DNA from 2 places in the Azospirillum argentinense genome. Region 1 is predicted to be linked to the other one. Evidence: riboswitches for the same ligand, from Rfam matches in the RefSeq annotation. Region 1 holds a riboswitch; the other holds the start of a gene.
What was found. Region 1 has a riboswitch for thiamine pyrophosphate ahead of thiO (glycine oxidase ThiO). Riboswitches for the same ligand answer to the same signal wherever they lie in the genome.
Positions count from the first base shown of each region.

Region 2: it holds a riboswitch for thiamine pyrophosphate, as region 1 does, so the genes downstream of both, ABAZ39_RS15320 (LuxE/PaaK family acyltransferase) here and thiO (glycine oxidase ThiO) in region 1, are expected to answer to the same signal.

Region 1 covers NZ_CP007797.1:259,667-266,673, forward strand. Annotated here, with positions in the region: gene mgtE (magnesium transporter) at 1-1,179, shown strand, start outside; gene ABAZ39_RS35235 (DUF4407 domain-containing protein) at 1,349-3,064, opposite strand; TPP riboswitch at 3,555-3,658, shown strand; gene thiO (glycine oxidase ThiO) at 3,650-4,819, shown strand; gene thiS (sulfur carrier protein ThiS) at 4,816-5,025, shown strand; gene ABAZ39_RS30500 (thiazole synthase) at 5,072-5,842, shown strand; gene ABAZ39_RS30505 (PaaI family thioesterase) at 5,893-6,336, shown strand; gene ABAZ39_RS30510 (hypothetical protein) at 6,375-6,848, shown strand; gene ABAZ39_RS30515 (NnrU family protein) at 6,895-7,007, shown strand, end outside.
Region 2 covers NZ_CP007794.1:237,718-244,724, reverse strand. Annotated here, with positions in the region: gene ABAZ39_RS15330 (acetylornithine deacetylase/succinyl-diaminopimelate desuccinylase family protein) at 1-1,281, shown strand, start outside; gene ABAZ39_RS15325 (class I SAM-dependent methyltransferase) at 1,327-1,902, shown strand; TPP riboswitch at 2,135-2,264, shown strand; gene ABAZ39_RS15320 (LuxE/PaaK family acyltransferase) at 2,341-3,432, shown strand; gene ABAZ39_RS15315 (acyl-CoA reductase) at 3,417-4,880, shown strand; gene ABAZ39_RS15310 (ABC transporter ATP-binding protein) at 4,892-5,662, shown strand; gene ABAZ39_RS15305 (ABC transporter permease) at 5,662-6,408, shown strand; gene ABAZ39_RS15300 (ABC transporter substrate-binding protein) at 6,416-7,007, shown strand, end outside.

The DNA of each region.
Region 1 (7,007 bases):
CTGCGCCCCGACTTCGACGGCGAGGTGCTGAGCTACCTCAACCCCGATCTCCGCGAGGAGATCGTCGAGCTGTTCGAGCCGAAGGAACTGGCCGCCGCCGTCGCGGAGCTGGACACCGACGACGCCGTCGACGTCATCGAGGATCTGGACGAGGACACCCGGCGCGAGGTTTTGGAGAATCTGCCGGCCGCCGACCGCGCGCTGGTCCAGGAGAACCTGACCTACGACGAGTACACCGCCGGCCGCCTGATGCAGCGCGATCTGGTGGCGGTGCCGCAGTTCTGGACGGTGGGCAAGACCATTGACTATGTCCGCGCCGCCACCGACGAGCTGCCGGAGGATTTCTACGACATCTTCGTCGTCGATCCGATGCACCGGGTGGTCGGGGCGGTGCCGCTGTCGCGCCTGCTGCGCCAGAAGCGGTCGGTCCGCATCGCCGATCTGGTGACGGGGGAGGTGGACACCATCCCCGCCACCATGGACCAGGAGGAGGTGGCGAACCTGTTCCGCCAATACGCCCTGGTCTCCGCCCCCGTGGTGGACGCTGGCGGGCGGCTGATCGGCGTCATCACCGTCGACGACGTGGTCCACATCATCGACGAGGAGGCCGAGGACGACATCGGCAAGCTGGGCGGCGTCGGCGACACCTCCATCTACCGCTCGGTTCTGGAAACCTCGCGCTCGCGCATTTCCTGGCTGGGGCTGAACCTGTTCACCGCCTTCGCGGCGGCGGGCGTCATCTCGCTGTTCGAGGCGACCATCGAGCAGATCGTGGCGCTGGCGGTGCTGATGCCGATCACCGCCTCGATGGGCGGCAACGCCGGGACCCAGACCCTGACCGTGGCGGTGCGCGCCCTGGCGACGCGCGAGTTGTCGTCCTCCAACGCGCCCCGCGTGGTGGGCAAGGAGGTTCTGGTCGGGCTGCTCAACGGCGCCGTCTTCGCCACGCTGGTGGGGGCCATCGCCGCGACGTGGTTCGAGCCGATGATCGGCCTCGTGATCGGCTGCGCCATGGTCATCAACCTGTTCGTCGCCGGGCTGTGCGGGGTGCTGATTCCCATCGGGCTGGACCGGCTGGGCGTCGATCCGGCGGTGGCGAGTTCGGTCTTCCTGACCACCATGACCGACGTCATCGGGTTTCTGTCCTTCCTGGGGCTGGCGTCGCTTTTGTTGCTGTAGGGATGTGCCGTGGAGGAATCGTCAATGAGCGCCCATCCCAACACAGCGGCTCCCCGACACAAGGGGCGCCATCGCTCGGGCGGCACGCATCGGTCGTGATCCGGAGGTTGAGGCGGCGTGCTGGTCATCAAGCAGCCCTTTCGGCGCATCGGCGAGATACGACTGTGCTCTACGACGCCGTTGTCCCCGATGGCTGATGCTTGACTCGAAAGCGCTTTTCCAGCTCGTCGATCAGCCTTCGCACCCATGATGTTACGGCGGAATGCGGACGATCGCTTTCGCTCTCGTCGGTCCGGCCGGACGGCCATGCCTTGAAAATGTCGATGACTTCGCGTTCCCTTGATATGATTTTGGTGCTGAACATCTCGCCTATCGTTTCGGCTTTCGCGATCTCGGCCGCCTCGAAACCACGGAGTCGTGCTTCATAGAGGGTGGAATTGGTGATGAACTTTGCGATCACCGCAAAAAGATCGATGATCACGATAGTGGCAAACATTGCCAGCATCCAATAGCTGGAGCCATCACCCTCTCCGCGGAAATCGGCCCTTATGGTATCGATCATCTCGCGCAGCAGGTCGGTTTTTGATCCTTCCAAACGTTTCTTCGCGTTGGCGATTCTCGTCTGTTGTTCGTCGATGCTATATTTCAGGTTATTCAAAGATCCATTGCTGATTCTATTTTTTTCTTCATATTCTTTGATCTCTTCGTTGATCTTTGTGATGGATTCTTCTTGGAATTTGGCGTCTGTAGCCTGAAAAATAGAGAGGTTAATCCGCTCTACATCCTGTCTCAATTGATCTATTTTTATGTATATTTTGCAGGCATTCGTATTTTTGTGCTTCGCTGCGCAGTCTAGTTCTCCTCTCGGTCCGGCCTCGCGAGGGGCTTTGTTGAGGGATAACCCAAAGTCGGACTGCGGGTCGCATGAGGAGAAATTTCCATATTCTCGTTCATTTTTCAGCATGCACTCAAGTTTGGCTTTGTCGTTTAGCAAGAAGTCGCGCTGTGTTGAAAACTCCTTCAGGCCCGTGGTGTTTGGCGACGATAGGGATTTCTCGCGTTCGCGGAGAGCTGCAAGCGATTTGTCCGATTCTGTTTTTGTTGCTTCTGCTTCTCCAAGATTTGTCCTCAGGATGCCTATTTGCTCTTCCATGTTGCGAAGATCAATTGTTTTCTCCAGTCTTGCTTTGAGAAATTCCTTGTGGAAGTCAATGTTCAGTTGGGCGCCGATCACGCAAGACATGAACAGGGCAAAGGCAAATCGCCAGGAGATACGCGCAAGCGACATCTTTTCAGCAGTGACAATGGACAGGTCGAAAGCATAAATAATGGATGTATACAACAGAGTGCCGAAACTCACCGCCAATAGGGTTGTGAGTGCGCTTGCTCCCGACGATGCGCAAAGCTCCCGGACGAACGACGCCGAACCAAAGGCCGCCATGGCTGTCGTGGTGGCGATAGCAATGGCCAGGGCTACGCGCGCAGCCCAGTGCTTCAGTCTTAGTCCCTGCATCAACTCCCGATCGGTACCGAAGAAGCTCCATAGTTTCGTGGCGGGGCTGCTGGAAATGCGTGCACGTGATAACCCCATATTGTCAAAAGGATCGAAAATCTTGTTGGGAAATATTTCTTTTGAGCGCTTCCACATCTTTTTGATTTGGAGCGTGTCATGGGCAATTCCCACGGACTCCTTTAGAAAAAAACGAAATATTCTGCGAAACAACCAAAGAAAAGATAGACTAATAAAAATCCACGCGAATACAAAAATTACTCCGCTGAAGGCGCTGTCCGATATCGAGGCTGTCTGAATAATTTCTGAAATTGCTTTATTGATGGCGGTCACTATATTGGATGTTGTATCTTTTAATATTTCCTGTACTGACATAATTTCCTCTTTTCTATTCGTTTAGTAGTAGGTAAGATTCAAATCTCGGTTGATTAATGATCAGGTCCGAGAAAATCCTCGGAAGGAATCGGGTCTTGTTTCTCAAGAAGCATGGCTGATGTAGCTTCTCCATCCGGCGGGTATATTGTATATGCCAGAAGGTAAATTGGAAAGCTCTCTAATTGGCTTTGCAGAAAAGCATATCATTGTATGCTTTGGTGCGCGAATGTTCATGTGATTGCATGGGCAGTGTTTTGTACAGAAAATGATAATCCCGCCAAGAATCAATTGAACAAGAAAAATAAGTTTTTCTCGTATTGTACTTCATAAAAGCTGGACTGTGAGGTTGCTGTGAAAAGATTTATTTCTATCATATAGGATGGAAGCCGCCGACGCGGCGGCTTTGTCCCGGCCATCTATGAGAAGGAAAATCTGCGGGTTGAGCCAACGAAAAGGGGCTTGCCAAAGGCGGTTCTCTTCCGGATGATCCGCGCATTGGCTGGGGTGCCGTGCGGGATGCGCTCGCGCGGCTGAGATCACACCCATCGAACCTGTCTGGATAATGCCAGCGAAGGGAGCCGCCGCATGGTATCCGCGCCTTCATTTCATTCCGATTCCGCAAAGCCCACCGTCGCCGTGGTCGGCGCCGGTGTGATCGGCCTGTCCATCGCCTGGAGACTGGCCGCCGCCGGCTGCCGGGTGGAGGTCTTCGACCGTGGCGCCGCCGGCCGGGGCGCCAGCCACGCCGCGGGCGGCATGCTCGCCGCCTGCGTGGAGACCGAACCCGGCGAAGAGAGCCTTCTGCCGCTGACCCGCGCCTCGCAGAACCTGTGGCCCGCCTTCGCGGCGGAGCTGGAGGCCGCCTCCGGCATGGCGGTGGACCTGCGCGACGAAGGCACCATGGTCATCGCGCTGAACGCCGACGACGCCGCCAAGGTGCGCTTCCTGCACGATTTCCAGACCAAGCTCGGCCTGCCGGTCGAGTGGTTGAGCGGGGCGGAGGTGCGGCGGCGCGAGCCCTACCTCCAGCCGGGCGTGGCCGGCGCGCTCTTCTGCGCCGGCGACCATCAGGTGGACAACCGCAAGGTCGCCGCCGCCCTGCACGCCGCTGCTTTGCGGGCTGGTGCCGTGGTGCACGAGTATGCAGAGATCGGCCGCATCGAGGTCCGTGGTGGTCGCGCCGTTGGCGTCCAGGTTGGTGACCGGCTGGTCGAGGCCGACCATGTGGTCCTGGCCGCCGGGGCGTGGTCGGGCTGGATAGACGGGCTGTCCCCGGCGGTGCGTCCGCCCGTGCGTCCGGTGAAGGGGCAGATGCTCTGCCTGCGCATGGACGCCCGCCTGCCGCTGCTGCGCCATGTGGTGTGGACCCCCGGCACCTACCTGATCCCGCGGCTGGACGGGCGGCTGTTGGTCGGCGCCACGACGGAGGAGCGCGGATTCGACGACCGGCTGACCGCGGGGGGCCAGTTCGCCCTGCTGGAAGGGGCGTGGCGTGCCCTACCGGGTATCGCCGAACTGCCCATCGAAGAGGCGTGGGCCGGTTTCCGCCCCGGCACCCGCGACGACGCCCCGATCCTCGGCCTCTCGGAGGTGGAGGGGCTGGTCTACGCCACCGGGCACCACCGCAACGGCATCCTGCTGACCCCGGTCACCGCGGATTCGATCGCGCGGCTGATCCTGACCGGGGAGGCCGATCCGGTGATCCGCCCCTTCGCGCTCGACCGCTTCGCCCAGCCCAGAGGAGCCGCGGCATGAGCGCGCGCATCCGCGTCAACGGGCGGGAGGAGGATCTCGCCGCCCCCACCGTCGCCGCCCTGCTGGCCGGGCGGGGAATCGCCGCGGGCACCCGCGGGGTCGCGGTCGCCCTCAACGGCGCCGTCCTGCCGTCCCGCCGCTGGGACGAGACGCCGCTGTCCGCGGGCGACGCCCTGGAGATCATCCGCCCCGTGCAGGGCGGCTGAAATTCTCACCCGCCGGAGCGCGGGTCCGACATTCAAGGAAACACCCATGAACGACACGCTCACCATAGCGGGCCGTGAGTTCCGCTCGCGCCTGTTTCTCGGCACCGCCGGCTATCCGAACCAGCAGGTCATGCTTGACGCGCTGGCGGCCAGCGGCAGCGAACTGGTCACTCTGGCCATCCGCCGCATCAGCCTGGACGGCTATTCGGAAAGCCTCGTCGACGTCATCGGGGACCGCGCCGGACTGCTGCCCAACACCGCCGGCTGCCTGACCGCCAAGGAGGCGGTGCTGACTGCGCAGCTCGCCCGCGAGGCGCTGGATGTGGACTGGATCAAGCTGGAGGTCATCGGCGACCGCGAGCTGCTCTACCCCGACGTCGAGGAGCTGCTGCGCGCGACGGAGGAGCTGGTGGCCGATGGCTTCACCGTTCTGCCCTACTGCAACGACGATCCGGTGACCTGCCGCAAGCTCGCCGATCTGGGTGCGGCGGCGGTGATGCCGCTGGGCGCCTTCATCGGCTCGGGGTTGGGCATCCGCAACCCGCACGCCATCGAGACGATCTGCGCGCGCAGCCCGGTGCCGGTGGTCCTGGACGCCGGAATCGGCACGGCGTCGGACGCCGCCCTGGCGATGGAGCTGGGCTGCGCCGCCGTCCTGCTGAACACCGCCGTGTCGAAGGCACGCGATCCGGTGCGCATGGCGGCGGCGATGCGCGACGCGGTGGCGGCGGGGCGGGCGGCCCGTCTGGCCGGGCGCATGCCGAAACGGGCCTTCGCGGAGGCGTCGAGCCCGCAGCTCGGCTTGATCGGAACGTAAGGCTGGCGCAGGGTAAGGGCCGCCCGAACACAATCAGAGAGACCCGAGACGTGCCCAAGACCTTCGAACCGCGCGATCCGGACTGGGAGGCGCGCTGCCGCGCCGGCTTCGAACGCCAGCCGATCTGCAAGACGCTGGGGATCGAGCTGACGCGGCTGGAGCCCGGCTTCTGCGAAATGCGCCTGCCGTTCCGCGCCGACCTGACGCAGCAGCACGGCTTCTTCCACGCGGGCATGGTCAGCACGCTGGCCGACAACGCCGGGGGCTACGCCGGCTACACGCTGATGCCGACGGGCAGCGAGGTCCTGGCGGTGGAGTTCAAGGTCAATCTGATGTCGCCGGCCAAGGGCGAGGTGATGATCGCCCGGGCCCGCGTGTTGAAGCCGGGCCGCACCCTGACCGTCACCAGCGTCGAGATCTCGATGCTCGACGGCGGGGTGGAGAAGGACTGCGCCATCATGCAGCAGACCTTGTTCTGCCAGGCCCCCGCCTGACCCGCCCCAACCCCTTCCATCCGATCCAGGAGGTTCGCATGCCGCTGTCGCGTCTTTTCGGTGCCGCGCTGATCGTCGGGGCCGCCACCGTCGCCCTGGCCCAGCCGGCCTTCGCCCAGAAGAAGGAGCCGCCGGCCTGCGGCGCCGTGTCCTTCCGCGCCATCGCCCCCGGCGCGCCGGACGGGGAAACCGACGCCGGCCTCTACAAGTCCCGATTCGGCAAGATCGAGGTGAAGGCCGAGGTCAAGGGCGGGCAGGCCACCAACTACTACATGGTGCTGAACGGCAAGCGCATCGACGCGTCGGCCAACCCGCCCAAGGCCGCCGATTCCTGCCTGAAATCCAAGAGCGTCAAGCTGCCCTACCAGAAGCAGGCGGCGGGCGCCTGCACCGGCAACCGCTTCCGCGTGGTCATCGACCGCTCCGGCAAGCAGCCGGTGGCCCTGTTCTTCGGCCTGCACGGCGACGATTGGGCCTATTGCAGCGGCACGACGCTGGAAAAGGGCGCCTGACGAGGGCGCCTGACGAGGGTTGTAGGACGCGACCGGGAGACCGCTCATGACCGGGACCATTGCCCATCTGTCCGCCGCGGGGCTGTTCCTGCTGCTGACGCATTTCGGCATTTCCAGCACGCCGCTGCGCGCGGCCCTGGTCGGACGGCTGGGCGAGAA
Region 2 (7,007 bases), on a different replicon from region 1:
CCGCTCGACCACCGGGAGTCGCTGTTCCGCCGCATCGCGGAGCGGCGCGACGAGCTTGTCGCGCTGACCCGCGACCTGATCCGCATCCCGACCGTGAACCCGCCCGGCGACGTCTACACCGACTGCGCAGAATTCCTCGGGCGGCGGCTGGCCGGGCGCGGCTTCGCCGTGGAGTATGTGCGGGCGGATGGGGCGCCGGGCGACAGCGACCGCTACCCGCGCACCAACGTGATCGCCCGCATCGAAGGGCGCGAGCCCGGCCCCTGCGTGCATTTCAACGGCCACATCGACGTGGTGCCCGCCGGCCAAGGCTGGACGGTCGATCCCTTCGAAGGCGTCGTGAAGGATGGGCGCGTCTACGGCCGTGGCGCCTGCGACATGAAGGGCGGGATCGCCGCCTCCATCATCGCCGTTGAAGCGATATTGGAGGCGGGCATCCCCTTCCCCGGTGCCCTGGAAATCTCCGGCACGGTGGACGAGGAGTCCGGCGGCTACGGCGGGGTCGGGCACTTGGCGAAGCTCGGCTACTTTTCCCGCCCGCGGGTCGACCACGTCATCATCCCCGAGCCGCTGAACGTCGACCGCGTGTGCATCGGCCACCGCGGCGTCTGGTGGGCGGAGATCGAGACGAAGGGTCGCGTCGCCCACGGCTCCATGCCCTTCCTCGGCAACTGCGCGGTGCGCCACATGGGCGCCGTGCTGCACCGGATCGAGACGGAGCTGATCCCCCGGCTGGCCGCCAAGCGCACCGCCATGCCGGTGGTCCCGGAGGGGGCGCGGCAGTCCACCCTGAACATCAACGCCATCCACGGCGGCCAGCCGGAGGATCATGGCGGCCTGCCCAGCCCGATGGTGCCCGACCGCTGCCGCATGGTCATCGACCGCCGCTATTTGATCGAGGAGGACCCGGAGGAGGTGCGGGCGGAGATCGTCGGCATTCTGGAGGGTCTGCGCCGCGAGCGCCCCGGCTTCGACTACGAGCTGCGCGAGGTGCTGGCCTTCCTGCCCACCCTGACCGACGCCGACGCGCCGGTGGTGCGGGCGGTGGGGGCGGCCATCGAGACGGTGCTGGGCCGTCCGGCGGCGCAGGTGGTGTCCCCCGGCACCTATGATCAGAAGCACATCGCGCGGGTCGGGCATCTGAAGGACTGCATCGCCTACGGCCCCGGCATCCTCGACCTCGCCCACCAGCCGGACGAGTATGTGGACATCGACGACATGGTCCATTCCGCGCAGGTGATGGCGATGGCCGCCCTGTCGCTGTTGCGGCGGGAGGTGTAGGGTCGCGTTCGTGGCAACAACAACGGCTGGCGGGAAGCGCGCGCGATGTCGGACCTCAAGCTCAACCTTGGCTGCGGCGACACGCGGCTTGCCGGTTACGTGAACGTGGACAAGTACGGCACCTTTGGGCCGGACATCGTGGCCGACCTGGAGGTCGTGCCCTGGCCGTTCGAGGAGAGCAGCGTCGCCGACGTCCAGCTCATCCACGCGCTGGAGCATATGGGCCAGACGACCGAGGGCTTCCTGAACATCATGAAGGAGCTGTACCGCGTCTGCCGCCACGGCGCGCGGATCACCATCAAGGTGCCGCACCCGCGCAGCGAGGGCTATCTCGGCGACCCGACCCACGTCCGCCCGATCACGCCCAACGTGCTGAGCCTGTTCTCGATGGAGGAGAACCGGAAATTCATCGAGCGCGGCTGGCCTAACACCCGGCTGGCCATGCATCTGAACGTCGATTTCCGTACGCTGTCGATCACCTACGCCCCGACTCCGCGCTGGCACCACAAGCTGGCGTCCGGAGAAGTCACGAACCAGGAGGTGATGGAGGCGATGGAGAGCCAGAACAACGTCATCGACGAGATCGCCATGGTCTTGGAGGTGGTGAAGGCCGCCGCCTGAACCCGACCTCCCTGAACCAGGGCAATCGCATTTGACTTTCATAGCCCTCTCCCCCTGGGGAGAGGGTGGCCCGAGGGGCCGGTGAGGGGGTTGCGCGTGGCGGTACGTCCGGCACAAGCGCAACCCCCTCACCCTAACCCTCTCCCCGGAGGGGAGAGGGGATTTCAAATGCGATCACCCTACCCTCGAACCCGACCTCCTTGACGGGCGGGGGCCGGTCCCTTAGCTTGCAAAGTGTTCCCTGGGGGGCCTCGCTAGGAGGCTGAGACTCCGCCGGTCCGGCGCTTTCATCCGGACAACGCGGTGACCCATCGAACCTGATCCGGGTCATACCGGCGTAGGGACGGGACTGAAGGGCGGCACGGCGTACCCCCATTCCATCCAGACACCGCTTGTCCCGGCAACAGTTTGTTGGCGCTGCAAAAGGTGTGTCCGGACGTGACCGAAGCCCGACTTGTCGAAGAGCTGCTGGCCTTCATCGCCGCCGGAGAGGCGGACGAAGAGGCGTTCAACCGCATGGCGCTGGCCGTCTTCGCCCACCAGTTCGAGACCAACGCCCCCTACCGCCGCTTCGCCACCCAGCGGGCGCGCACCCTGCGCACGGTGAAGAGCTGGCGCGACGTGCCCGCCGTGCCGATCAGCGCCTTCAAGGACCTGACGCTGAGCGGACGCCCGCCGGAGGAGTGCCCGCACGTCTTCATGACCAGCGGCACCACCAAGGGCGTGCGCGGCAAGAGCCACCATCCGACGCTGGCGGTCTACGACCGCTCGATGACCGTCAATTTCCGCCGCCGCTTCATGGGTGACTTTGAACGGCTGCGCATGGGCATCCTGTTCCCGACCGAGCAGGCGATGCCCAACTCCTCGCTCGCCCATTATCTGGCGCTGGCGAAAAGCGAATTCGGGACGGCGGAGAGCCGCTATTTCGTCTCCGACGCCGGGCTGGACGTGGACGGGGCCATCGACGCGCTGTCCCGCGCCGAGGCGACCGGTGAACCCTACGCCCTGCTGGGGGCGAGCTTCAGCGTCGTGCATCTGATGGACGCGCTGGCCGAGCGGGGGCGGAGCTTCGCCCTGCCGGCGGGCAGCCGCATCCTCGACACCGGCGGCTTCAAGGGCCAGTCGCGCGAGATGGCGGCGGAGGAGTTCTATGGCCGTCTGTCCGCCACCTTCGGCGTGCCGCGCCGGCTGTGCATCAACATGTACGGCATGACCGAGCTGAGCACCCAGTTTTACGACGACGGCAACGAGGCCTGCCCGTCGGTGAAGTCCGGCCCGCACTGGATCCGCAGCCGGGTCATCAACCCGCTGACCGGGCAGGAGGTGCCGCACGGCAGCGTCGGCGTTCTGGTCCATCACGATCTGGCCCATTTCAACTGCGCCTCGGCCATCCTGACCGAGGATGCGGGGGTGGAGGTGGACGGCGGCTTCCAGCTTCTCGGCCGGGCGGACGGGGCGGATGCCAAGGGCTGCTCCATGGCGGTCGAGGACTTCCTCAAAGCGGCGCGGGCCCAATGGCCGTTGGCTTGATGGAGCGCGCCGGGCATCTGCCGGGGTTGTCCGCCGACGCGGTGGACTGGCGGACGCTGACCTTCCGGCGCGGCGCCGAGACGCTCGACGTGGCGGTGCCGGTGCTGAGCGAGGCACAGGTCGCTGAATTGGCAACGCGGGTGCGGACGAACGCGCGGACCTATTTGAGAAGCCGCACCGTCGCGGAGATCGCCGCCGCCATCGACCGCGCCGTCGCCCGGCTGCTCGACCGCGACGACCCGTGGCGGCAAAGGGCGGAACGGCTGCTGCCTCTGGTCACCGGCTACGACGCGGAGATGGTCCGGCTGGGGCTAACCGGCTATCTGAAAACCTTCCGCGGGCCGGAGCTTCGGAAGTTCATCGCCGAGGATTTCGCCAACCCGGCGGTGCTCGACGATTTCCAGCCGATGCCCAAGGGCGGCTTCGCCCGCGCCTTCGGGCCGGAACTGCTGCTGCATGTCTGGGCGGGCAACGTGCCGGGCCTGCCGCTGTGGAGCCTGATTTCCGGCCTGCTGGTCAAGGCCGGAACGGTCGGCAAGCTGCCGAGCGCCGAGCCACTGTTCGCCGGCTGGTTCGCGCAGATCCTGGCGGAGATCGACCCGGAGCTGGCCGACTGCATCGCCATCGTCTGGTGGAAGGGCGGCGATGAGGCGGCGGAGCGCGCGTGGCTGGGCCGCGCCGACACGGTGGTCGCCTATGGCGGCAACGACGCGCTGGAGGCCATCCGGGCGCGGGTGCCGATCACCGCGCGCTTCCTGCCCTACGGCCACAAGATCAGCTTCGGCATGGTCGCCCGCTCCGCGCTCGACGCCGGGAAGGCGGGGGCGGTGGCGCGGCAGGCGGCCTACGACGTGGCGCGCTACGACCAGCAGGGCTGCTACTCGCCCCAGACTTTTTTCGTAGAACGCGGCGGGCGGGTGTCGCCGCGCGAATTCGCCAGCTATCTGGCGCACGAGCTGGACGCGCTGGGCAGCAAGTTCCCGCGCCGCCCGCTGTCGATGGGCGAGGCGGGCAGCGTCGCGTCCTGGCGCAACGCGGAGGAGACGAAGGGCTTTGCCGACGCCAGCCGCGCCCTGCTCGGCGATCCGGCGGGAAGCTGGGCGGTCGCCTACACCGACGCGGCGGACGGCCTGAGTCCTTGCGGGCTGAACCGCACGGTGACGGTGGTGGCGGTGGACCGGCTGGCCGACGCGGTGCCGGGGCTGGCGCCCTACCGCGCCTTCCTCCAGACCGTGGGCATCGCCGCCGCGCCGGAAGAGCTGTTCGCGCTCGCCGGGGCGCTGGGGGCCGTGGGGGTGACGCGCCTCTGCGCCCTCGGCCGCATGACCGCGCCGGAAGCGGGCTGGCACCATGACGGGCGGTTCAACCTGCTGGACCTCGTCACCATGACCGAGATCGAAGGCTCGGCGGAACGGGCGGCAGACATCTTCGCCCCCTACACGGATTGAGGCGCCCGGCCATGCCTTTCGTCAGCATCGAACAGGCCGGCTACGGCGTCCCGAGCGGCGGCACCATCCTGGACCGCATCGACTGGACCATCGGGGAGGGCGAGTTCCACGCGCTGGTCGGGCGCAGCGGCTGCGGCAAGACGACCCTGCTGAAGCTGGTCGCCGGGCTGCTCGCCCCCTCGACCGGAGCCGTCCGCGTCCAGGGGCAGCCGGTGCAGGGGCCGGGCGCCCAGGTCGGTTTCGTCTTCCAGGCGCCGACGCTGCTGGAGTGGCGGACGGTGCTCGACAATTTGCTGCTTCCGGTGTCGCTGACGCGCCGTCCGCAGCCAGCGGACCGCCGCAAGGCGGAGGAGCTGCTGGACCTCGTCGGCCTGTCCGGACTCGAAGGGCGCTTCCCCAGCCAACTGTCGGGCGGGCAGCAGAGCCGCGTCGCGCTGGCCCGCGCGCTGGTCACCGAGCCGCCGCTGCTCCTGCTCGACGAGCCCTTCGCCGCGCTCGACGCCATCACGCGCGAGGAGTTGCAGGACGACCTGCTGAAACTCTGCGCCCGGCACCGCACGACGGTGCTGTTCGTCACCCACGACATCGCGGAGGCGGTCTATCTGGCCGACCGGGTGGCGGTGATGGAGGGTGGGCAATTGCGCCACGCCCTGCCGGTGCCGCTGGCCCGCCCGCGCGGGCGCGACGTCCGCTACAGCCCGCGCTTCAACGCCCTGTGCCTGGAGCTGCGCCACGCCATGGATGGCTCGAAGTCCGACGTGGCGCTGGAGCGCGCGTCGTGATGGTGCGCCTCGCCTCCGCCCTGCTGCTCGTCCTGCTGCTGGCGGGATGGGAGGTCTATTGCCGGGTGGCGGGGGTGTCGGCGCTGGTCGTGCCGCTGCCCTCGGCGGTTCTGCGCACGCTGTGGGACGGGCTGGCCGGCGGCTATCTGCTGCCGCACCTCTGGGTCACCACGGCGGAGATGGCGATGGGCCTCGCCGCCGGCTGCACCGTCGGCTTCCTCGCCGGGCTGCTGCTGGCCGAGGTGCCGGTGCTGCGCCGCCTGTTCTACCCCTACATCCTCGCCAGCCAGGTGGTGCCGAAGCTGGCGCTGGGGCCGCTGTTCATCGTCTGGTTCGGCTTCGGCATGACCTCCACCGTCGTCATCACGGCGCTGATCTGCTTCTTCCCGCTGCTGGAAAACACCATGACCGGTCTCCAGCAGGTCGATCCCAACAAGCGGGAGCTGTTCCGGATGTTGCGGGCGACGCGCCTGCAAACCCTGCTGCGCCTCAAGATTCCCTCCGGCCTGCCGGTGATCCTGGCGGGCCTGCGTGTCGCCGTGGTGCTGGCGCTGGTCGGCGCCGTCGTCGGCGAGTTCATCGGGGGCCGGCAGGGGCTGGGCGCCTCGATCATCGCGGCGCAGGGGATGATGGATTCGACCATGATGTTCGCCCTGTTCATCGTCATCACGGTGCTGGGCATGATCGTTTATCAGGCCGCCGCCGGGCTCGAACGGTGGCTGCTGCGCCGTCCGTGGAAAGGATAATCACACGATGTTCGGGTTCCTGCGCACCCTGGGTGCCGTCGCCGTTTCCTCCTTCCTATTGTCCTCCCCCGCGCTGGCGCTCGACAAGGTGACCGTGGCGGGCTGGAGCCAGCCGATCAGCGAGATCACCAACCTGCTGGCCGAGCCGGACAAGGGCTTCTTCAAGGCCAAGGGGATCGATCTCGGCTATGTGCCGGGGACCGGCGGCGGATCGGCCATCCAGAACATGCTGACCGGTCAGGCCGACGTGGCCTTTACGGACCCGGCCTCCTTCTACCTGGCGCTCGACAAGGGCGAGAAGCTGATCGCCATCTACAACATCTACCCGCAGAACGTCTTCAACGTGGTGTCGCCAAAGGAGCGCAACATCACCAAGCCCGAGGACCTGAAGGGCAAGCGGATCGGCGTCTACAGCCTGTCCAGCGGCACCCGCCAGAACCTCCAGGTGCTGCTGCATCAGGTGGGGCTGAGCGAGAAGGACGTGACCATCGAGGTGACCGGCTTGCTGAACTTTGCCCCCGTGATCCAGGGTCAGGTGGACGCCACCGCGGCGACCGACACGGGCCTGCATGTCGGGATGCAGAAGGGGCTGAAGGACA